4 regions of the Pseudomonas sp. FP597 genome follow, and region 1 is predicted to be linked to each of the others. Evidence: predicted binding sites of a transcription regulator. Region 1 holds the regulator's gene; each other region holds the start of a gene.
The links. The regulator FliA, encoded in region 1, starts transcription of late flagellar genes. The targets are predictions, from matches to a motif close to CTAAAGTTTNNNNNNNNNNNGCCGNTAA.
Positions count from the first base shown of each region.

Region 2: a site for FliA is predicted at 1,362-1,389, ahead of motA (flagellar motor stator protein MotA). Genes of this name have one in related genera too.
Region 3: a site for FliA is predicted at 2,807-2,834, ahead of PSH66_RS16380 (methyl-accepting chemotaxis protein). Genes of this name have one in related genera too.
Region 4: a site for FliA is predicted at 1,385-1,412, ahead of PSH66_RS20230 (methyl-accepting chemotaxis protein). Genes of this name have one in related genera too.

Region 1 covers NZ_CP117432.1:4,585,388-4,590,961, reverse strand. Annotated here, with positions in the region: gene flhA (flagellar biosynthesis protein FlhA) at 1-440, shown strand, start outside; gene flhF (flagellar biosynthesis protein FlhF) at 453-1,769, shown strand; gene fleN (flagellar synthesis regulator FleN) at 1,874-2,707, shown strand; gene fliA (RNA polymerase sigma factor FliA) at 2,704-3,444, shown strand; gene PSH66_RS20860 (chemotaxis response regulator CheY) at 3,613-3,987, shown strand; gene PSH66_RS20855 (protein phosphatase CheZ) at 4,006-4,794, shown strand; gene PSH66_RS20850 (chemotaxis protein CheA) at 4,806-5,574, shown strand, end outside.
Region 2 covers NZ_CP117432.1:616,992-622,565, reverse strand. Annotated here, with positions in the region: gene motB (flagellar motor protein MotB) at 1-438, opposite strand, end outside; gene motA (flagellar motor stator protein MotA) at 442-1,293, opposite strand; gene PSH66_RS02710 (HDOD domain-containing protein) at 1,461-2,996, shown strand; gene PSH66_RS02705 (rhodanese-like domain-containing protein) at 3,054-3,869, shown strand; gene asd (archaetidylserine decarboxylase) at 3,885-4,745, shown strand; gene serB (phosphoserine phosphatase SerB) at 4,814-5,574, opposite strand, start outside.
Region 3 covers NZ_CP117432.1:3,576,419-3,581,992, forward strand. Annotated here, with positions in the region: gene PSH66_RS16355 (FMN-dependent NADH-azoreductase) at 1-82, opposite strand, end outside; gene PSH66_RS16360 (LysR substrate-binding domain-containing protein) at 209-1,117, shown strand; gene PSH66_RS16365 (MmcQ/YjbR family DNA-binding protein) at 1,114-1,470, shown strand; gene PSH66_RS16370 (DUF1294 domain-containing protein) at 1,459-1,842, opposite strand; gene PSH66_RS16375 (undecaprenyl-diphosphate phosphatase) at 1,839-2,669, opposite strand; gene PSH66_RS16380 (methyl-accepting chemotaxis protein) at 2,902-4,536, shown strand; gene pnuC (nicotinamide riboside transporter PnuC) at 4,741-5,304, shown strand; gene PSH66_RS16390 (AAA family ATPase) at 5,301-5,574, shown strand, end outside.
Region 4 covers NZ_CP117432.1:4,444,028-4,449,601, forward strand. Annotated here, with positions in the region: gene PSH66_RS20230 (methyl-accepting chemotaxis protein) at 1-1,115, opposite strand, end outside; gene PSH66_RS20235 (tRNA (adenine(22)-N(1))-methyltransferase TrmK) at 1,474-2,169, opposite strand; gene PSH66_RS20240 (FadR/GntR family transcriptional regulator) at 2,183-2,893, opposite strand; gene PSH66_RS20245 (MFS transporter) at 3,229-4,590, shown strand; gene gudD (glucarate dehydratase) at 4,610-5,574, shown strand, end outside.

The sequences.
Region 1 (5,574 bases):
GCAGCATTGCCGAGGCCATCGCCAACAACGCCGCCAAGAGTCAAGATACCGCCGCGCTGGTGGCGGCGGTGCGTGTCGGATTGTCCCGCGCAATCGTGCAAAGCATTGTAGGGCTTGACTCCGAGCTGCCTGTGATCACCCTGGAGCCCAGGTTGGAACAGATTTTGCTCAATAGTATTCAGAAGGCGGGACAAGGCCAGGAAGAGGGCGTTCTGCTGGAGCCAAGCATGGCTGAAAAACTGCAGCGTTCTTTGATTGACGCCGCCCAGCGCCAGGAAATGCAGGGCCAACCGGTGATTCTACTGGTGGCAGGCCCGGTCCGAGCGATGTTGTCGCGGTTTGGACGCCTGGCAGTACCGAATTTGCACGTTTTGGCTTATCAGGAAATTCCTGACAACAAGCAAGTGACTATCGTCGCGACAGTAGGGCCCAACGGCTGAGGGTAGTGGGTTATGCAAGTGAAGCGTTTTTTCGCCGCCGATATGCGTCAGGCCATGAAACTGGTCCGTGATGAGCTGGGCGCCGACGCCGCGATTATCGGTAACCGTCGCATTGCCGGCGGTGTCGAGCTGACGGCTGCCCTGGATTACACCCCTCAGGCCCTGGCCCCGCGCGTGCCGAACATGGAGCTTGAAGACGAGCTGCGCAAGACCGCCTCGCGCATCGTCTCGGCCCAGGCCGAGCTGAGCATGCGTGGCGACAGCGATGCCACCACCAATCGCCAATTGTTCGCCGGGCTGCCGTTGACCGCCTCCGAGCCGCTGGTCGAGCCGACTTTCATCGAGCCACCGCGTCCTGCCGCGCCAGCCCCGGCCGCCGGCGTCGACCAGCGCGCGTTCGACTCGATGCGCTTTGAACTCAACGGCCTGCGCGAACTGCTGGAAGTCCAGCTGGGGTCGCTGGCCTGGACACAGTTGCAAGGCAGCAAGCCGCAACAGGCCAACCTCTGGCGTCGCCTGCAACGCATCGGCCTGTCTGGCCCGCTGTCCCGCGACCTGCTGGCACTGACCACCGAAATCGAAGAACCCCGCCAGGCCTGGCGCATGTTGCTGGCCCACTTGGCGCGGATGATCGCCACTCCGGAAATCGAGCCGCTGGAAGAGGGCGGTGTGATTGCCATGGTCGGCCCGGCCGGCATGGGCAAGACCACCACCCTGGCCAAGCTCGCCGCCCGTTATGTGCTCAAATACGGCGCCCATAACATCGCGCTGGTGAGCATGGACAGCTATCGTATCGGTGCCCAGGAGCAACTCAAGACCCTGGGCCGTATCCTCAACGTGCCGGTGACCCACGTCGATCCGGGCCAATCCCTGGCCAATGCCCTCGATCCGCTGCTGCGCAAACGCGTGGTGCTGATCGACACCGCCGGCCTGCAAGCCAGCGACCCGGCGTTGCGCCTGCAGCTGGAAAGCCTGGCTGGACGTGGCATCAAGTCGAAAAATTACCTGGTGCTTGCAACCACCAGCCAGAAACAGGTTCTGACCGCTGCGTATCACAGCTACAAACGTTGCGGCCTGGCCGGCTGCATCCTGACTAAACTGGATGAAACCGCCAGCCTGGGCGAAGTGTTGAGCCTGGCGATCAGCCATGAATTACCGGTTGCCTACCTGACCGATGGGCCGCGGATCCCGGATGATTTGCATCTGCCGCGCCGTCATCAGTTGGTCAGCCGTGCCGTGAGCGTACAAATGCAAGACGAGCCTAGCGAGGAAGCGATGGCCGACATGTTCGCCGATCTCTACCACCACCCGGCAAAACGGGTCGGTTGAAGTCGATGAGCACCGTGAAATGTATCTACATCGATGGTCTGCAAGCGATTCACGCGGCCAAGCCATGTAGCCTGCGTCTAAGCAAGACAAGGTAAAGAAATAAAATGGGCAGCATGCATCCCGTACAGGTGATCGCGGTGACCGGCGGCAAAGGTGGCGTCGGAAAAACTAACGTGTCAGTGAATTTGTCCCTGGCGCTTGCAGAGCTTGGCCGTCGCGTCATGCTGCTGGATGCTGACCTGGGACTGGCGAACGTCGACGTTCTGCTGGGGCTGACGCCCAAACACACCCTGGCCGATGTGATCGAGGGGCGCTGTGAGCTGCGCGATGTGCTGCTGCAGGGCCCTGGCGGGATCCGCATCGTGCCGGCCGCGTCGGGCACCCAGAGCATGGTGCACCTGAGCCCGGCACAGCATGCCGGCCTGATCCAGGCCTTCAGTGATATTGGCGACAACCTCGACGTGCTGGTGATCGACACCGCCGCCGGGATCGGCGAGTCCGTGGTCAGCTTCGTGCGCGCGGCGCAGGAAGTACTGCTGGTGGTCTGCGATGAACCCACCTCGATCACCGACGCCTACGCCCTGATCAAACTGCTTAACCGTGACTACGGCATGAACCGCTTCCGCGTGCTGGCCAACATGGCCCAGAGCCCGCAGGAAGGACGCAACCTGTTCGCCAAGTTGACCAAGGTCACGGATCGTTTTCTCGATGTCGCCTTACAATACGTTGGTGCAGTTCCCTACGACGAGTGCGTGCGCAAGGCTGTGCAAAAGCAGCGTGCAGTCTACGAAGCGTTCCCTCGTTCCAAGTGCGCCTTGGCGTTCAAGGCGATTGCCCAGAAGGTCGATACCTGGCCCTTGCCTGCCAACCCTCGGGGGCATCTGGAGTTTTTCGTCGAACGATTGGTGCATCAGACGAGCGCAGGACCTGTGCTATGACAGCGAACGGCTATAACGCTTATAAGAAGTCCGCCCGTGACAGCCAGGGTGAGTTGATCGAGCGCTATGCGCCGCTGGTCAAACGCATTGCCTATCACCTGCTGGGACGCCTGCCCGCCAGCGTCCAGGTCGAAGACCTGATCCAGGCCGGCATGATCGGCCTGCTCGAAGTGTCGACCAAATACGATGCCAGCAAAGGCGCCAGTTTCGAGACGTATGCGGGTATCCGCATTCGTGGCGCGATGCTCGATGAAGTGCGCAAGGGGGATTGGGCGCCACGTTCGGTTCACCGCAATACGCGCATGGTCAGTGACGCAATTCGGGCAATTGAAGCAAAAACCGGTCGCGACGCTAAAGATCACGAAGTTGCGGCCGAACTCCAATTGAGTCTCGACGATTATTACGGGATTTTGAACGATACCTTGGGCAGCCGCCTGTTCAGTTTCGACGACCTGTTGCAGGACGGCGAACACGAAGGGCTGCACGAGGACGGCGCGAGCGCACACATGGAGCCGTCGCGCGACCTGGAAGATCAACGCTTCCAGGGTGCGTTGGCGGACGCCATCGCCAATTTGCCGGAACGTGAGCGATTGGTGTTGGCGCTGTACTACGACGAAGAGCTGAACCTCAAGGAAATCGGTGAGGTCCTGGGTGTCAGCGAATCGCGGGTCAGCCAGTTGCACAGCCAATGCGCCGCCCGTTTGCGGGGGCGTTTGGGAGAGTGGCGAGCGCGCTGACAGGCAGTGTGGGGACACTGCAAAGCGATACCGCGAGGGCGTTTGATTTTCGTGGTTCGGCCCGTGGTGGCCCCGGCAGTCCTATTTGTGTAATGCCTGTTGATTGAAATGGCGCGTCCAGGTGCTGGGCGCGTTTAAGACTGCTTGGAGGTCGAATTGGACAAGAACATGAAAATCCTCATCGTTGATGACTTCTCAACGATGCGGCGGATCATAAAAAACCTGTTGCGTGACCTTGGGTTCACCAACACGGTCGAGGCGGATGACGGCCTGACGGCGATTCCGATCCTCAACAGCGGGAGCATCGACTTTCTGGTAACCGACTGGAACATGCCGGGCATGACCGGTATCGACCTGCTGCGCCACGTGCGCGCCGACGAAAAACTGCGCAGCCTTCCCGTGTTGATGGTGACCGCCGAAGCCAAGCGTGAGCAGATCATCGAGGCCGCCCAGGCCGGGGTCAACGGTTACGTGGTCAAGCCATTCACTGCACAGGCCTTGAAAGAGAAGATCGAAAAAATCTTCGAACGCATCCACGGCTAATGCCATCGCGGGGGAGCTATGGAGCATAACGAAACGTCACAGGGAGACTTTGAGTCCACCCTGAAAAAACATGCTCACCAGTTGGTCGAATGCCTTGAAAAAGGCCAGTTCGGTGACGCGGTGCAGTTGATCCATGAGCTCAATCAGACCCGTGACCGAGGCCTGTACCAGGAAGTGGGCAAGCTCACACGCGAGCTGCACAGCGCGATCGTCAATTTCCAGATTGACCCGCACATGCCCCAGGCCGAAGAAATCTCACAGATCACCGACGCCACCGAGCGTCTGTCCTATGTGGTCAGGCTGACTGAAGCGGCGGCCAACCGCACCATGGACCTGGTGGAAAACGCCACGCCGCTGGTGACCGGCATGGCCACCGAAGCCCAGGCCCTGAGCGTTGACTGGGGCCGCTTCATGCGCCGCGAAGTGGGCGCTGAAGAGTTCCGTGAACTGGCCCGCCGGGTCGAAGGGTTCCTGTCACGCAGCGAGCAGGAAAACCGTACGGTTTCCAGCAACCTCAACGACATTCTGCTGGCCCAGGATTACCAGGACCTCACTGGTCAGGTGATCAAGCGCGTGACCCAATTGGTCACCGAAGTGGAAAGTAACTTGCTCAAATTGGTGCTTATGGCAGGCCAGGTCGATCGTTTTGCCGGTATCGAACATGACCGCGAAGCGATCCTCTCGGAAAAAGATCCACAAAAACATCTCGCCAAGGGTGAAGGTCCGCAGATTCATGCCGATAAACGTGAAGACGTTGTGTCAGGTCAGGATGACGTAGATGACCTGTTATCCAGTTTAGGCTTCTAAGGAGCACCCACATGAGCTTCGGCGCCGATGAAGAGATCCTTCAGGATTTCCTTGTAGAGGCCGGCGAAATTTTAGAGCAACTGTCCGAACAACTGGTCGAGCTGGAAAGCCGCCCAGATGATGCGAACCTGCTCAATGCAATTTTTCGCGGTTTTCACACTGTAAAAGGGGGCGCCGGCTTCCTCCAGCTCCATGAGCTGGTGGAGTGCTGCCACATCGCCGAGAACGTTTTCGACATCCTGCGCAAGGGTGAGCGTCACGTTGATTCGGAGTTGATGGACGTGATTCTCGAAGCACTGGATGCGGTCAACGGCATGTTCAGCCAAGTGCGTGAACGTGCCCCGATCACCGCAGCCACGCCGGAACTGTTGGCCGCCCTGGCGCGCTATGCGGAGCCTGCGGACACCTCGGCGGCGCCGGTGGTCGAAGCGGAGCCTGAACCGGAGCCTGAGCCCGATGTGACGGACACTGAGTTCGAACAGCTGCTCGACTCGCTCAGTGCCGTCAAGGCCGAAGCCGAAGCGCCGGCCACTGTGGCCCCGGCAGCGGCGCCGACCAGCGAAGACATTACCGACGCGGAATTCGAGTCGCTGCTCGACCAGTTGCATGGCAAGGGCCAGTTCGCTGCCGATGCGGTCGCGCCTGCCGCTTCTGCACCGGCTGCACCGGCCGCGCCTGTCAGCACCGACATCACCGACGACGAATTCGAAGCGTTGCTCGACCAACTGCATGGCAAAGGCACGTTTGCCGCCGACGCCTTGCCGGCAGTCGCTGCCACCG
Region 2 (5,574 bases), 2.6 Mb from region 1:
CGAAATCTGATCCTTGAACTTCATCATCTGCGGATTTTCTTCGACCTTGTTCTGCAACTCTTGCAGCAGCAGCTCAAGGCGCTCCTGCTCGACCTGCTCGGCCATGGTCTCGACGGTATCGCGTTCGATCGGGATTTTTTCCTGGGGCGCTTCGGTCTTGACCTCGGGGTTGATGGTGCGCTCAGGCGCCAATTCAGGCGAGCCGCCCAGGTCGATCACAAAGGGCGTGCCGCTTTCCGAAAAGCCAATCGGGTCTTTGAAGTAGCCGGCAATGGCGATCTTCTGTTCAGGCGTGGCCGTAGACATCAGCCACAGCACCAGGAAGAACGCCATCATCGCCGTGGCAAAGTCGGCGAAGGCGATCTTCCAGGCGCCACCGTGGTGCCCCGCAGCGAAGCGCTTGACGCGCTTGATGATTATCGGCTGGTTGTTTTCCATGGCTTAGCGACCGCGAACCGCTTGTTCCAGCTCGGCGAAGCTTGGGCGATGCTTCGGGTACAGGACCTTGCGACCGAACTCCACCGCCAGCGACGGCGGCATGCCGGAAGCGGATGCCACCAGGCTGGCCTTGATCGACTCGTACAGATTGATTTCTTCCTTGGCGTCGTGGGCCAGGGAGGTCGCCAGCGGGCCGAAGAAGCCGTAGGCCGCGAGAATACCGAAGAAGGTCCCCACCAGGGCCGCACCGACGTGCATGCCGATGGCCGCCTGGTCACCCTCGCCCAGGGAAGCCATGGTCACCACGATACCGAGTACCGCCGCAACGATACCGAAACCGGGCATGCCGTCAGCGACGCCGGTCACGGCGTGGGACGGATGCTCCAGTTCCTCTTTAAGACTGAACAGCTCCATGTCGAACAGGCCTTCAAGCTCATGGGGAGCCATGTTGCCGGACGACATGATGCGCAGGTAATCACAGATATAAGCGGTCATGCGCTCGTCTTTGAGCACCGCCGGGTACTTGGCGAAAATCGGGCTGGCCGCAGCGTCTTCGATGTCGGCCTCAATGGCCATCATGCCTTCGCGGCGGCTCTTGTTGAGGATCTCGTACACCAGGCCCAGCACTTCCAGGTAGAAGGTGTGGGTGAAGCGCGAGCCGAACATGCTCAGCGATTTTTTGATCACGTGCATGGTCATGTAGCCGGGGTTGGCCTGCAGGAAAGCACCCAACGCCGCACCACCAATAATCATCACCTCAAAAGGTTGGATCAGTGCCGCAATTTTACCGTGGGACAGGACGTACCCGCCGAGCACGCTCGCGAAGACGACGATGATGCCGATAATTTTAGCCATAGGAGATGAGTACTTGCGCCGTCGGGTTCATGGACATATTTGGGGGAACTGAAAAACTCTTGTTCTACTTATCGGCAAAACTGCGCCAGACTATAGGCCGTTAAGGCGAAAAGCCAGTTCGGCCCGCTCCGGGCGTGTTGACCGCAAGTGATGATCGCGCCCCAATCATGGCAAATGAAACGACAGTCCCACCTGTAAGACCTTTCTCTCTCGCCGCTTGGATCAAGCGCCTGGACGAGGTGTTGCTGCCTGTTCCCCAGGCCAGCCACGACCGCGTGTGCAAGGCAATCCGCGACAGCCGTAGTTCGTTGCGAGATATTGCCGAACTGATGCAAAACAGCCCGGCCTTGGTGCTCAGTGTGATGCGCGAGGCCAACAGCCACACCCATGGCAGCCTGGCGGAACCGGCTGAAAACCTCGAAGTGGCGCTCAACCGCCTGGGCCTCAAGCGCGCCGAAGAACTGTTGGCGCGCCTGCCCTCGGTGCCGGCCCATGAGATTCCCGTGGCGCTGCGCCAGTTATTGCTGGTGAGCCAACACGCGTCACAGCAAGCCAATGGTTTGTTCGGCAACCGCCTGGCGCGACTCTGGCAGGACATTCATTGGGGCAGCCTGCTGTTTCTGTCGCCGCTGTGGCCGATGGCCGTGGCTTATCCCAAGTTGCTGGAAGAATGGGAGCTGCGCGTCATCCACAAGGGCGAGTCGGCACGCAAGGTCGAGCAGGAGCTGTTCGGCGTGCGTCTGCTGGACCTGTGCCTGGGCATGAGCGACGCCTGGCACCTGCCGATCTGGGTCTCGCAAGGCTATACGCTGATGCAGAGCGAACAGCGTTTGTTGGTCAAGGCGCTGCATATCGCCCGCGAGGACGACGCCCTGCGCCACCAGCAACTGCTCGACGCCGAACCCAACCTGCGCCGCTGGCTGAACCAGCCGGCCAATACCGTGCTGCTGGCCAACGGCCTGGCGATGTCCGCCCAGGAATCCTGGACCTGCCCGCACACCCAGCGCTGGCAGTACCTGACCGCTTTGTACCTGCAACAGCCCTTGGCCGAGGTGCAGCAACATTCCCATCAACAAGCCGTGACCAGCGCCCGCACCACCCTGATGCCCGACCTCTGGCACCCGGCGCTGTCGTTGATCTGGCCATGGCATGTACAGAAGATTCATCGCGGCCTGCTGCCGGCAGCACCACCTACCGCCGAGGCACTGGCGATCTGGCGCAAGCGCTGCACCGAACTGCTGGTAGAGCCAAGCCGCTTTGCCAACGCCATGCACCTGACTACTTGCGCCAAGGAAGCCCTGGTGGCCAGCGGCATGCAGCGGGTCATGCTGCTGATGACCGACCGCGCCCAGAGCACCTTGCGTGTGCATCAGGTCGACGGCCTGCCGAAGGACGCCGCCAACCTGAGCCTGGACGCGGTCAACAGCACGCTGTTGCAGCGGCTGCTGGAAAAGTCCGCCCAGGTACGCCTCACCCCGGATAACCATGCCCAGTTCTCGGCCTTACTGCCGCCGATCCTGCGTCGCCTGTTCAACGGTGAACACCTGCTGCTGCGCTCGCTGAGCTGCAACGGCAAGGTAGTCATGCTGATGGTGGCCGACCAGGGCGGCGGACCGTTCTCGGAAACCACCGTGCAGGCCTTCGGCAAAACCGCCCAATGCATCGAAAAAGCCCTGCACTGCTTTACCAACCGCAGCGTCTGATGCTTGCGCTACAATCGCCCTCCTTTATCGCCAACATTTGTGCCCAGGAGACCTCACATGCCTGACTTCTCTGGCTTGCCGCTGGTGATCGAATCCAGCGACCTGATCGGTCGCCTTGATGCCGAACACCTGATTCTGGTGGACCTCACCAGCGCCGCCCGCTACGCCGAAGGACATATCCCCGGCGCGCATTTCGTTGACCCCAAACGCACCCAGCTGGGCCAGCCGCCGGCACCCGGCCTGCTGCCCCACAAGGCCGACCTGGAAAAACTCTTCGGCGAACTGGGCCACACACCCGACGCCACGTACGTGGTCTACGACGACGAAGGCGGCGGCTGGGCCGGGCGTTTTATCTGGATGCTCGACGTGATCGGTCACCAGAAATACCACTACCTCGACGGTGGCCTGCTGGCCTGGCTGGACGCTGAGCATCCCGTGTCGACCGACGTACCGGCCGCGCACGGCGGCCCGGTCAGCCTCACGCTGCACGACGGCCCCACCGCCACCCGCGAATACCTGCAAAGCCGTCTCGGCGCCGCCGACCTGGGCATCTGGGACGCACGCGGCCCGCTGGAATACTCCGGTGAGAAGGTGCTTGCCGCCAAGGGCGGGCACATCCCCGGCGCCGTGAACTTCGAATGGACCGCCGGCATGGACAAGGCGCGCAGCCTGCGCATCCGTCGCGACATGCCGCAGATCCTCGAAAACCTCGGGCTGACCCGCGACAAAGAAATCATCACCCACTGCCAGACTCACCACCGCTCTGGCTTCACCTACCTAGTGGCCAAGGCGCTCGGTTATCCGCGAGTCAAAGGTTATGCCGGTTCCTGGGGCGAATGGGGCAACCACCCCGATACCCCCGTTGAGATTTAAGGTTTAAGGACAGTTATGAAAAAGCAGTTGTTTATCCTCAGCCAGTACTTGCTGCCGCACCATTTGCTGTCGCGCCTGGCCGGCTGCATTGCCGAGTGCCGCGTACGCTGGTTCAAGAACGCGTTCACCACCTGGTTCGCCAAGCGCTATCAAGTGGACATGTCCCAGGCCCTGGTGGAAGACGTGACCGCGTACGAGCACTTCAACGCCTTCTTCACCCGCGCCCTCAAGGACGGCGCGCGCCCGCTGGATCAAACCCCAGGCGCGGTGCTGAGCCCTGCCGATGGCGCGGTCAGCCAGCTGGGTCCGATTGAGCACGGGCGTGTGTTCCAGGCCAAGGGCCACAGTTTCAGCGTGCTGGAATTGCTGGGTGGCGATGCGGCCGTGGCGGCACCGTTCATGGGCGGCGATTTTGCCACCATCTACCTGTCACCGAAGGACTATCACCGCGTGCACATGCCATTGGCCGGCACCTTGCGCGAAATGGTCTACGTGCCAGGACGGATTTTCTCGGTCAACCAGACCACCGCCGAAAACGTACCGGAACTGTTTGCGCGCAATGAGCGTGTTGTCTGCCTGTTCGACACCGAACGCGGCCCAATGGCCGTGGTGCTGGTGGGTGCGATGATTGTGGCGTCGATTGAAACCGTGTGGGCTGGCCTGGTCACGCCGCCGAAACGCGAGCTGAAAACCTTCCGTTACGACGAAGCCGCGCGTGCGCCGATTCATCTGGAAAAGGGTGCAGAGTTGGGACGCTTCAAGCTGGGTTCGACCGCAATCGTGCTGTTCGGGCCGGATCAGGTGAAGTGGGCCGAAGAACTGGTGGCCGGTTCGCCTGTGCAGATGGGCCAGGGTATCGCGTTGCCTAAAGCCTGATCTGAAAACTGCAAGGATCAAATGTGGGAGGAGGCTTGCTCCCACATTTTTTTACTGCATTTCTTCAGTTACAACTGACCGTCGCGGTCGCGAAAGCCCAGCAGGTAAAGCACGCCATCCAGCCCCAGGGTTGAAATCGCCTGCTTCGCCGATTGCTTGACCAGTGGCTTGGCGCGAAACGCCACGCCCAACCCGGCAATCGCCAGCATCGGCAAGTCATTCGCTCCGTCGCCGACCGCAATGGTCTGCTCCAGACGCAAGCCTTCCTTGTGAGCCAATTCCTTCAGCAGGTCCGCCTTGCGCTGGGCGTCGACAATCGGCTCCACCGCTACGCCAGTCACTTTGCCGTCCACCACTTCGAGTTCGTTGGCGAACACATAGTCGATACCCAGCTTGGCCTGCAATTGCTTGGCGAAGTAGGTGAAGCCACCGGACAGGATCGCGGTCTTGTAGCCCAGGCGCTTGAGTTCGGCGAACAGGGTTTCGGCGCCTTCGGTCAGGCGCAGGGATGCACCGATGGAATCCAGCACGCTCACATCCAGGCCCTTGAGCAACGCCAGGCGCTCCTTGAAGCTGGCGCGAAAATCCAGCTCGCCGGCCATGGCGCGTTCGGTGATCGCCGACACCTGCTCGCCCACCCCGGCGGCCTTGGCCAGTTCGTCGATGACTTCGGCTTCGATCAGCGTGGAATCCATGTCGAACACCGCCAGGCGACGGTTACGGCGGAACAGCGAGTCTTCCTGGAAGGCGATATCGACGTTCAGCTCCTGGGCCACGCTGAGAAACTCGGCGCGCAGGGCTTGCGGATCGGCCGGTTCACCGCGCACGG
Region 3 (5,574 bases), 1.0 Mb from region 1:
AGGCTTTCACTACGCCAGCGCTGAGCTGACGGGAAGCCGAGTTGTCGCCGAGGATGCTGGAATCGATGTGCAAGAGTTTCATGGTGGATCTCCGAGGTGGGATCGACAAGGGCGATCTGATGGCGTTGATCCTACGCATCAATCCAATAGTCGATAAGCCGCCTGAAATGCGATAGTTTGTCCTACTGACAGGACAATAGGCAGCAGTATGCAAGACCTGAACGATCTCTACTATTTCGCCAAAGTCGTCGAAGCCGGCGGTTTCGCGGCCGCCGGACGGCTGCTGGGCATCCCCAAGTCGCGACTGTCGCGGCGCATCGCCGAGCTGGAAGAACGCCTGGGCGCACGCTTGCTGCAACGCACCACCCGCCAATTGACCCTTACCGCCGTGGGCGAACGCTACCTGCGCCATTGCCAGGCGATGCTGTTGGAAGCCGAGATGGCCGATGAAGCCGTGGCCAGTATGTCCAGTGAGCCGCGTGGGCGTTTGCGGGTCACTTGCCCGGTGGGTTTGGCGCAAAACATGATGCCCGACGTGGTCGCCGGGTTTCTTGCCGCCTACCCCCAGGTGCAACTGGAGATGACCCTGGTCAATCGCCGTGTCGACCTGGTCGCCGAAGGTATCGACGTGGCCCTTCGCGTGCGCGATCTGGGCGACGAAGACCCGTTGCTGGTCACCAAGCGCCTGCGCCCGGCCCAGACCGTGCTGGTTGCCAGCCCCAACTTTTTAAACGGACGACAGGTCGGCACCCTCGACGACCTCAAGCAGCTGCCGATACTTGGCGCACTGGAAGCGGATCGCATGGTGCACCAACGCATTCTCGATCCCCAGGGCAACCCCCAGGACCTGGTGATGGAAGCACGTCTGGGGGTTGATGACTTCAATGTGCGCAAGGCCTGCGCCATCATGGGCCTGGGCTTCACCGTGCTGCCGATGATGTATTGCGAAGAAGAACTGGCCAGTGGCCGTCTGGTGCAACTGCTGCCGCAATGGTCACTGCCGGGCGGCTGGCTGCAGGCGGTGTACCCGCATCGACGTGGCGTGCTGCCGGCCATTCGCGCCTGGATCGATTACCTGGAAGAAGGCTTTAAAAGCTGCGGAGACCGCCTGCTATGAAAATGACCGAAGAACAAGTCGCCACGTTCTGCCTGAGCCTGCCCGGCGCGCGGGAAGACTACAAATGGGGTGGCGTGCGGGTGTTTTCGATCGCCGGCAACAAGATGTTCGCCCTGCAGGGCCTGCGCGGCGACTCGTTGGCGTTCAAGGTCGACAAGGACCTTTTCCTGGGCCACGTGGACCGCCCCGGCATCCACCCCGCGCCGTACCTGGCGCGTGCGCAGTGGATCATCATGAACACGCCCTACCCGCTGGGCGCCGAGGAGTTGCGCGACCTGCTGCGGCGCTCCCACCAACTGGTGGTGAGCAAACTGCCCAAGCGCACGCAGATCGGCTTGCGGCTAGAGGACTGACAACAAGGTGCCGCCCAGAAACAACTGGTCCAGCCAGAACACCTGGTGCAGCAACACAATCACCCAGAACAGCACCTGGTAAGAGACCTTGCGCGTCTTGTGACGAAACACCTGCTGGGCAATCAACGCCCCCGGCCAACCGCCCGCCAGTTCCACGGCGTGGAGGATGTTTTCCGGGGTACGCCAACGCTCGGTCTGGGCTTTGCGCTTGTCGCTCCAGTACAGCAGGAATGCAATGACACTGACCACGCCATAGGCCGCCAGCGGAATCACCGTTTCGCCGCGCCGCCACACCAATACCGACCCCAACAGCGGCGCCGCGCATAACAACGCAAAAATCACCGCTTTCAAGCGCGGGTGCTGGATATTCATGCCTTGGCGGCCGACCAGTCGATCCAGCCGAACTGCCAGGTCGCCAGGATCAACAGGCCGAACCCGATGCGGTACCAGGCAAACGCCGCATAGCTGTGGCTGGCGATGAACTTGAGCAGGCCCTTGACCGCGATCATCGCGAAGATGAACGAGGTGATAAAACCGATGGCGAACACCGGTAGATCGGCCGGCTGGAACAGGTCGCGGTACTTGTAGCCCGAATACACCGCGGCGCCGACCATGGTCGGCATGGCCAGGAAGAACGAGAACTCGGTGGCGGCCTTGCGCGACAGGCCGAACAACAGGCCGCCGATGATGGTGGAACCGGAGCGCGAAGTGCCCGGAATCATCGCCAGGCATTGGGCGAAGCCGATCTTCAGAGCGTCTTTCCAGGTGATGTCGTCAACAGTCTCGGCGTGCACTTCATGCGCGCGGCGCTCGGCCCACAACATGACGATGCCGCCCACCACCAGCGCCGTGGCCACGGTGATCGGGTTGAACAGGTAATGGTGAATCAGGTCGGCGAATATCACCCCCAGCGCCACCGCCGGCAGGAACGCGATCAACAGGTTGACCGTGAAACGCTGGGCGTTGCGCTGGGTCGGCAAGCCGGTGACCACGTCCAGGATCTTGCGCCGGAACTCCCAGACCACCGCCAGGATGGCGCCGAGCTGGATGATGATGTTGAACGCCATCGCGCGCTCGCCGCCGAAGTCGAGCAAATCGGCAACGATGATCTGGTGCCCGGTGCTGGAAATCGGCAGGAACTCCGTAAGCCCCTCGACTACCCCAAGAATCAATGCCTGAATGGCGGTCCAAAAATCCATGCTTCCCCCAAAGGTCATGCCCAGTGGCATGCCTTGTTGATCTTTTAATTGGTTCACTGACGACGCGTGCGTTTTATGGCCCGGCGTTGATGATGATCAACGCCGGCCTGCAAAATTTCGTGAAAAATCAGGCAGTACTCAGGTTTTACGATTTCAGGCCGAAAGCCTATCAGACAAGGCGTAAAAGTCGATGCGACGCCCACAATTATAAAAAGCCCGGAGTGACAGGACGATGAACAGTTTGCGCAATATGTCGATCAGCCGCCGCCTTTGGCTGATCCTGATAGTCGCCGTGCTCATGCTGATGGCCCTGGGTCTGCTGATGCTCAAGCAGATTCATGACGACCTTTACCAGGCCAAAAGACAACAGACCCAACACGTGGTGCAGACCGCCAGCGGCATCCTGACGTTTTATCACAGCCTCGAAACCACCGGCGTGATGACCCGCGACGCCGCGCAAAAACAAGCCCTGAGCGCGGTGCGCGGGCTGCGGTACGACCATGACGATTATTTCTGGATCAACGACCTCACGCCCGTGATGATCATGCACCCGACCAATCCCAAGCTCGATGGCCAGAACCTTTCGGCGATCCGCGATCCGGACGGGTTTGCGATCTTCAACGAGTTCGCCAGCCTGGCCAAGGCCAAGGGCGCCGGCGTCGTCAACTACCGTTGGCCCAAGCCGGGTGCCGAAGCACCAGTGGCCAAGACCTCGTATATCCAACTGTTTGAACCCTGGGGCTGGATCATCGGCTCTGGCGTGTACGTCGACGATGTACAGGCCGAGTTCAGCGCCCAGGTATGGAAAGCGTCGTTCATCCTGCTGGGCATTGCGCTGGTGATGGGTTTGCTGGTGGCCCTGATTGCCCGCAGCATCGTGCAACCGCTGCAGGCGGCGGTGAATGCCATGGGCAATATCGCCAGCGGCGAAAGCGACCTGACCCGCAGTCTCGACACCCACGGACGCGACGAAGTGACCCAGTTGTCCCAGCACTTCAACAGCTTCACGGCCAAGCTGCGCCAGGTGGTCGGCCAGTTGCAGGCCTGCGCCAACGCCCTGGGCGAGTCCTCCACGGAGCTGGGCAACAACGCCAGCCAGGCCCATGAGCGCAGCCAGCAACAGTCGCAGCAGATGGAGTTGGTGGCCACCGCGATCAACGAAGTCACCTACGGCGTGCAGGACGTGGCCAAGAACGCCGAGCACGCCGCCAGCGAAATGCGCGAAGCCGAAGCACAGGCCCAGCAGGGCCAGGTCAATATCGACGGCAGCCTGCAGCAGATCGACCAGTTGTCCAACACCATCAGCCAGGCCGTGGAAGTGATCCGCACCCTGTCCAGCGAAAGCACGCAGATCGGAGGCGTGCTGGAAGTGATCCGCTCCATCGCCGACCAGACCAACCTGTTGGCGCTCAACGCCGCGATCGAAGCCGCGCGTGCCGGCGAGCAAGGTCGCGGGTTTGCCGTGGTCGCCGACGAAGTGCGGCTGCTGGCCCAGCGCACGCAAAAATCCACCGCCGAAATCCAGCTGATGATCGAGCGCCTGCAGGGCCACTCGGAAGCGGCGGTCAAGGTGATCAGCGACAGCCACAGCGCTTCGCAGCTGACCATCGAACAAGCCGGCCAGGCGGGTGCGAGCCTGACGGCCATCGGCCAGGCCCTGCGCAACCTCAACGGCCTGAACGCGTCGATTGCCAGCGCCACCCTGCAGCAAGCCCATGTGGTGGAAGATATCAATCAGAACGTTACCGAGGCGGCGGGGTTGTCCCACAGCACGGCGATAGCGGCGGAACAGTCGAGCCTGGCCAGTGCGCAGCTGCGCGGCTTGAGTGAACAGCTCGACGGGTTGCTGCGCCAATTCAAGGTCTGATGCGGCTCCACATGTGGGAGGGGCTTGCCCCCGATATAGGTAATCCGTAGCTGCCGAGCCTTGGCGAGGCTCGGCAGCTACGCAAAGCTTCGGGCGCAAGTCGAATCATCGCACTGCCCCTTCCACATTTGCCCTCCAGCGTTTTGAAGATTGCTGACCTCTGGTTACAATCACCGCCCTCTCCCACTCTCCCAAGGATCCACCATGTCCGGGCTTGAACTGTTCGCCGCCGCCCTGGGGGTGATCGCTGTCTGGCTGACGGTCAAGCAAAACCCCTGGTGCTGGCCCATCGGCCTGGTGATGGTGCTGCTGTACACCTGGGTGTTCTACGACGTGAAACTCTATTCCAACGTGCTCCTGCAGGTGGTCTATGCCGCCTTGCAAGTCTACGGCTGGTGGCAGTGGACCCGCGCCGGCGAGGTCAGGCAAGAGCGCCAGGTCACGCGCCTGGGTTGGCCCGCGATCATGGTCAGCCTGGCCGTCGGCGCCGTGGGCAGCTTGTTGCTCGGCGCGGCCATGGCCCACTGGACCGACGCTGCACAACCGTGGCTCGACGCCGCGCTCACCGGTTTCAGCCTGGTGGCGCAAATGTGGATGGCGCAGAAGCGCCTGCAGTGCTGGCCGCTGTGGATTGCGGTGGACGTGATCTTTGTCGGGCTGTTCCTCTATAAGGGCCTCTACCTCATCGCCGCGCTTTATGCACTGTTCACCGTGATCGCCGTGCAAGGCTGGCGCGAATGGCGCGCCGACCCGGCGTTGCGCACATGAAGGTGGTGGTACTGGCGGGCCCCGAATCCAGCGGCAAAAGCTGGCTCGCCGCTGAGTTGCACGCGCACTTCGGTGGCTTGATGGTCGGCGAATACGTGCGTTATTTCATCGACCATCATCAGCGCGACACCTGCCTGGCGGACATTCCTGACATCGCCCTCGGCCAACTGGCCTGGGAAGACGCCGCGCGTGCAACGCAACCCAGGCTGCTGATCCTCGACACCCACCTGCTCACCAACAAACTCTGGAGCCAGACCCTGTTCGGCGACT
Region 4 (5,574 bases), 140 kb from region 1:
CGCAGGGATTCGGCCAGGGTGGTGATGCCACTGGCACTGCGGCGGATGGAGGCTTGCAGGCACATGAACAGGTACAGCGCGGCCAAGGCCAGCAGGCTGAACGTCAGCGCCAGGGGAATGAAGCGCTGGTTGGCGTGGTTGTGGTAGTAGCTCAAGCGCGCGTCCAGGGAGGTGAGCGACTGCACGCGCAGCGCGCCGAGCGAGGCGAGCGTGGCGTCGACACTGCGCTCGAAGCTGGCGGTGTCAAGCTTGATACTGCCGCCGAACACGCCGTCATCGAGCACTTTGAGTTCGTTATCCAACAGCTGCAGGCTGTTGTCGTACTGCGCGGTCCAGGGTTGCATGCCGTCGAACTGCTTGGCTTTGAGCGCCGTCGCAGCCTTGGCCAACTGATCGCGCGCGTCGCCAATGCGGCTGCGCAGGTCGCGCATCTGCAAGCGGCTTTGCAGGGTGAACTGCCCGGACGCAATGGATGACTGCCCGACACTCGCCATGCGGCCGATGCGCTCGATCAGGTCCGGCGTCTGTTGCGTGCCCATCTGCATCAGCATGTAGGTTTCCAGCCAGGGATCGAGAATCAGGCCGGCGTCCAGGGTGATCTGCTCGCGCAGGGTCTGCATGGCGCTCAGGGCCGAGGTGAAACGGTCGTAACCGTCCGGCCACCAGCCCACGGTACGCAGAGACTCGGAGTCCATGCCCTTGACCGTGGCCTGCAACGCATCGAAGCGCGCGAGAATATCGGCGCTGGCGTTCTGGGCTTTGAGTGCCTCGCCCAAGGCTTGCAGGCTTTGCTGGATCAGCGGGAAATTGGCATCGACCTTGTCCATGGCTGCCTTCGCCGCCGGCGTCGGGGCGTGCAGGATGTCCGCAGCCTTCCAGCGCGCGGCCAGGTTGCGCTGCGCGGTCAGTTGCCCGTCCAGCGTGTCCAGGGCCAACAGTTGGCGAACGCCGGACTGCTCGTTGGAAATCACGCTTAATTTGTCGCGATAGTCCTGCCCGATCATCCACAGGCTACCGGCCAGGGGCAGCATGAACAGGAAAAACAGAATCTGGAATTTACGTGCGAATCCGAAACGTCCGAGCAGGCGGATACCGGGTGATAACAAGCTGTGCATGTCCGACCACTCCCAAAAACAACCCACACAATTAAATGGCGGGCCAAGCCTTGAAATGACTAACGGCAAAATGCCATGTCATTGATTAGCTTGGCACTAGCAAGATACGGGCCGCCGGCACGGAGCCCCGAAACAGGGCGCTCGGTGTGCTTATGGAGCCGGTGGCGCGCACGAAAACGGGGCAAAAGCACTCAGCGTCGACAAAGCCGCTGTAACCGACGGAGACGCTGCCCGAGGTGCCTCCCTGAACACCTTCAGTCACAGACACGTTATCGGCCGCGAACCGATCAAACTTGAAGGGCTGGACCTGTGATTCGCAAGGCCGGTTGCAACGCCCTATTTGGCGTGCATGTAGCGATCAAGCCAGCAATTGAGTGATCCACCGAATCTGCCGGGCAATCTCTTGCAGCTTCGCCTCGGGTACCGTCTGCCGCGCCTGTTCAAAGCCGGCCAGGGTCTTGCGCTTGAGGCGCAACGCGCGCTGCCACTTGGCCAGGAAGACCGGTGTGCGCGCCTGCAATTGCAGCGGGCCGAAATACAATTCTTCAGCGCTATACACGGCCGGCTCCGAGCGCTCGGCAACGATGATTTCGTAGTAAAAACGCTGTTCGTGCAGCAGGTCTTCACTGACGATACGGTAGCCGTTGCGCATCAACCACGCGCGCAGCGGTTGCTCGCCACCATTGGGTTGCAGGATCAGTCGTTCATCGCCGCGCAGGTAGGACTTGCCAGCTTCGAGAATGTCGCGGATCGTCTCGCCGCCCATGCCGCACAGGCTGACGACGCTGATGCGGTCGTCGGCGCCGATGGCTGACAAGCCATCCGCCAGGCGCACGGTGATCTGCGGTTCCAGGCCGTTGTCCCGCACGGTACGCTCGGCCGCCTGGAACGGCGTGGCGGCCACCTCCCCCGCCACGGCCGCCTCGATCACGCCACGGCGCAACAACGCCACCGGCAGGTAGGCGTGGTCCGAGCCGATGTCGGCCAGGCGCGCGCCGTTCGGGACATACGCCGCCACGCGCTCCAGACGCTGGGACAATGTGTGTTCGTTCAACCTCGGGTCCTTGTCATTCGCCGGAAAACCGATCCCGGCTGTTGGTCAGGTGCAGCACCATTGCCGCCCGCGCGGCGTCCGGGTCCTGGCGTTTGATCGCATTGTAAATGGCCTCATGCTCCAGGTTCGCCAATTGCCCAAGCTTGGCAAAGTCCGCACCGCCGCGTTCGGCGCCCTTGACCTGGGTACGCGGAATCATCGCATTGCCCAGGTGCTGCATGATTTCGCTGAAAAACGTATTGCCGGTGGCCTCGGCGATCAACTGGTGAAAGCGCTTGTCCTCGTCCACGCAACTGTCGTTGTTGGCCAGGGAAGACTGGTAATCATCCAGCGCCTGGCGCATGTGGGCCAGCTGCGTATCGCTGCGGCGCAGCGCGGCCAGTGCCACCGCTTGTACCTCCAGGCCCAGGCGCAACTCGAGCATGTTGCGCACACTGGCGACCGTGTCCACATGCAGGCGCAAACCTTGTTGGGCGCGCGGTTCCAGCACGAAGGTGCCGATGCCGTGACGCGTCTCCACCAACCCCGAGGCCTGTAACTTGGACAGCGCCTCGCGCACCACCGTCCGGCTGACGCCGTGTTCAAGCACGATGGTGGATTCGGACGGCAATTTTTCACCGGGTTTCAACTGCCCGAGCAGGATGCGCTGGGTCAGGTCGTCGACCACGCCTTGGGCCAGGTTGCTGGAACGCTTACGCATGGGCGACGGGCTTTCATTGGGCATTGCGACAAGTCCACGGGGCTGGGCTGGAGGGAGCTTAACACTCTGATCGGTGACATCGCTGGGGATTTAGTAAAGCGCTCAACTTGTATGACAACTAATCTATAAACGCTTCCTACCGGTCAGCATCAAAACCATCACGCCTAATAAAAAACCCTCTAGCCCCGGCATAAGACCCAATGAACATTGACAAATAACCAAAACACCCATCCAAACGGCCGCCTTATAAAAATAAAAAGCACCAGCCCGGATTGCGGCTCCTGGAGAAGCACTTGTATGATGTCTATCAACAAGACACACAAACCCGCATAAAAATAATCCAGGGGGAGTTTTGAATTGTGACTAATTCAATCCACGCAGCTACCGCTCCAAGCAGTGATCCGGTCCTCGCACGCGCCGTGCGCAAAGTGAAGGGCCACGTGCTCCCACTGTTCGTGATCATGTTCATCCTCAATTACATCGACCGGGTCAATATCGGCTTTGTGCGCACGCACATGGAGCATGACCTGGGCATCGGCGCGGCGGCCTATGGCTTCGGTGCCGGGCTGTTCTTCATCGGTTATGCGCTCTTCGAAGTACCCTCCAACATGCTGCTGCAGAAGGTCGGCGCGCGTATCTGGTTGACCCGCATCATGTTCACCTGGGGCATCGTCGCGACGATGATGGCGTTCATCCAGAACGAAACCCACTTCTACATCCTGCGCTTTCTGCTGGGTGTGGCCGAAGCCGGTTTCTTCCCTGGGGTGATCTACTACTTCACCCGTTGGTTGCCGGGCGTGGAGCGCGGCAAGGCCATTGCGATTTTCCTCAGCGGCTCGGCAGTAGCGTCGTTGATCTCGGGCCCGCTGTCGGGGGCGCTGTTGCAGATCGAAGGCTTTGGTTTCCACGGCTGGCAATGGATGTTCGCCCTCGAAGGCCTGGCCTCGGTGGTGATCGGCTTTTTTGTGTGGTTCTGGCTCGACTCCAAACCCCACGATGCCAAATGGATGACCCGCGAAGAACAGGACGCACTGGTCGACGCCATCGACGAGGAACAACGCCAGCGCGAGGCGCTGACCAGCGTCAAGCCAACCCTTGGCAAGCTGCTCAAGGACCGTCAGATCCTGCTGTTTTGCGCGCTGTACTTCTGCATCCAGTTGACCATTTACGCGGCGACTTTCTGGCTGCCGAGCATCATCAAGAAGATGGGTGATTTGAGCGACGTGCAGGTGGGCTTCTTCAACTCGATCCCGTGGCTGATCTCGATCATCGCCATGTATGCCTTCGCGTCGCTGTCGGGCAAGTTCAAGTTCCAGCAGGCCTGGGTGGCGGCAGCCTTGTTGATTGCGGCGGCGGGCATGTTCATGTCCACCACCGGCGGGCCCATTTTCGCGTTCGTGGCGATCTGCTTTGCGGCCATCGGTTTCAAGTCGGCGTCTTCGCTGTTCTGGCCGATCCCCCAGGGCTACCTGGATGTGCGCATCGCGGCGGCAGTGATCGCGCTGATCAACTCCATCGGCAACCTCGGCGGCTTCGTCGCACCGACCACTTTCGGCTTCCTGGAACAGACCACCGGTTCGATCCAGGGCGGCCTTTACGGCCTGGCCGGCACCTCGGTACTGGCGGCGATCCTGGTGTTCTTCGCCAGGACCGCGCCCTCTGCCGCAATGCATTCGCCAAGCGCGGCGCCCACCGGCGCTGCCGCCAGCAAACCTCTTTGAGCACTTAAGGAAACTTGCCATGAATACCCCAGTTGTCACGCACTTGCAGGTCATTCCCGTCGCCGGCCACGACAGCATGCTGCTTAACCTCAGCGGCGCCCACGGGCCTTATTTCACGCGCAATATCGTCATCCTCAAGGACAGCTGCGGCAACACCGGCGTGGGCGAAGTGCCCGGCGGCGAGCGCATCCGCGAAACCCTGGAAGACGCACGCAGCCTGGTGATCGGCCAGCCGATCGGCCACTACCAGCGCATTCTCAACCAGATGCGCAACACCTTTGCATCACGCGACGCGGCCGGGCGCGGCCAGCAGACCTTTGACCTGCGCATCACCATCCACGCCGTCACCGCGATGGAAGCCGCCCTGCTCGACTTGCTGGGGCAGTTCCTCGAGGTACCGGTGGCGGCCCTGCTCGGTGAAGGCCAGCAGCGCGACGCGGTGAAAATGCTCGGTTACCTGTTTTATGTCGGCGACCGCAACGCCACCGACCTGGCCTACCGCAGCGAAGCGGACGCCGACGACGATTGGTTCCGCCTGCGCCATGAAACCGCCCTCACCCCCGAGGCCGTGGTGCGCTTGGCCGAGGCCGCCAAAGCCAAGTACGGCTTCAATGACTTCAAGCTCAAGGGCGGTGTACTGAGTGGCGACGCGGAAATCGAGGCGGTCACCGCCCTGGCCGAACGTTTCCCCGATGCACGCATCACCCTCGACCCGAATGGCGCCTGGTCGCTCAAGGAAGCCATCCGCCTGTGCCGCGACCAGCATCACGTGCTCGCTTACGCAGAAGACCCGTGCGGCGCCGAAAACGGTTACTCGGGCCGCGAAGTCATGGCCGAATTCCGCCGCGCCACGGGCCTCAAGACCGCCACCAACATGATCGCCACCGACTGGCGCGAAATGGGCCACGCGATCCAGCTGCAATCGGTGGACATCCCGCTGGCCGACCCGCACTTCTGGACGATGCAAGGCTCGGTGCGCGTGGC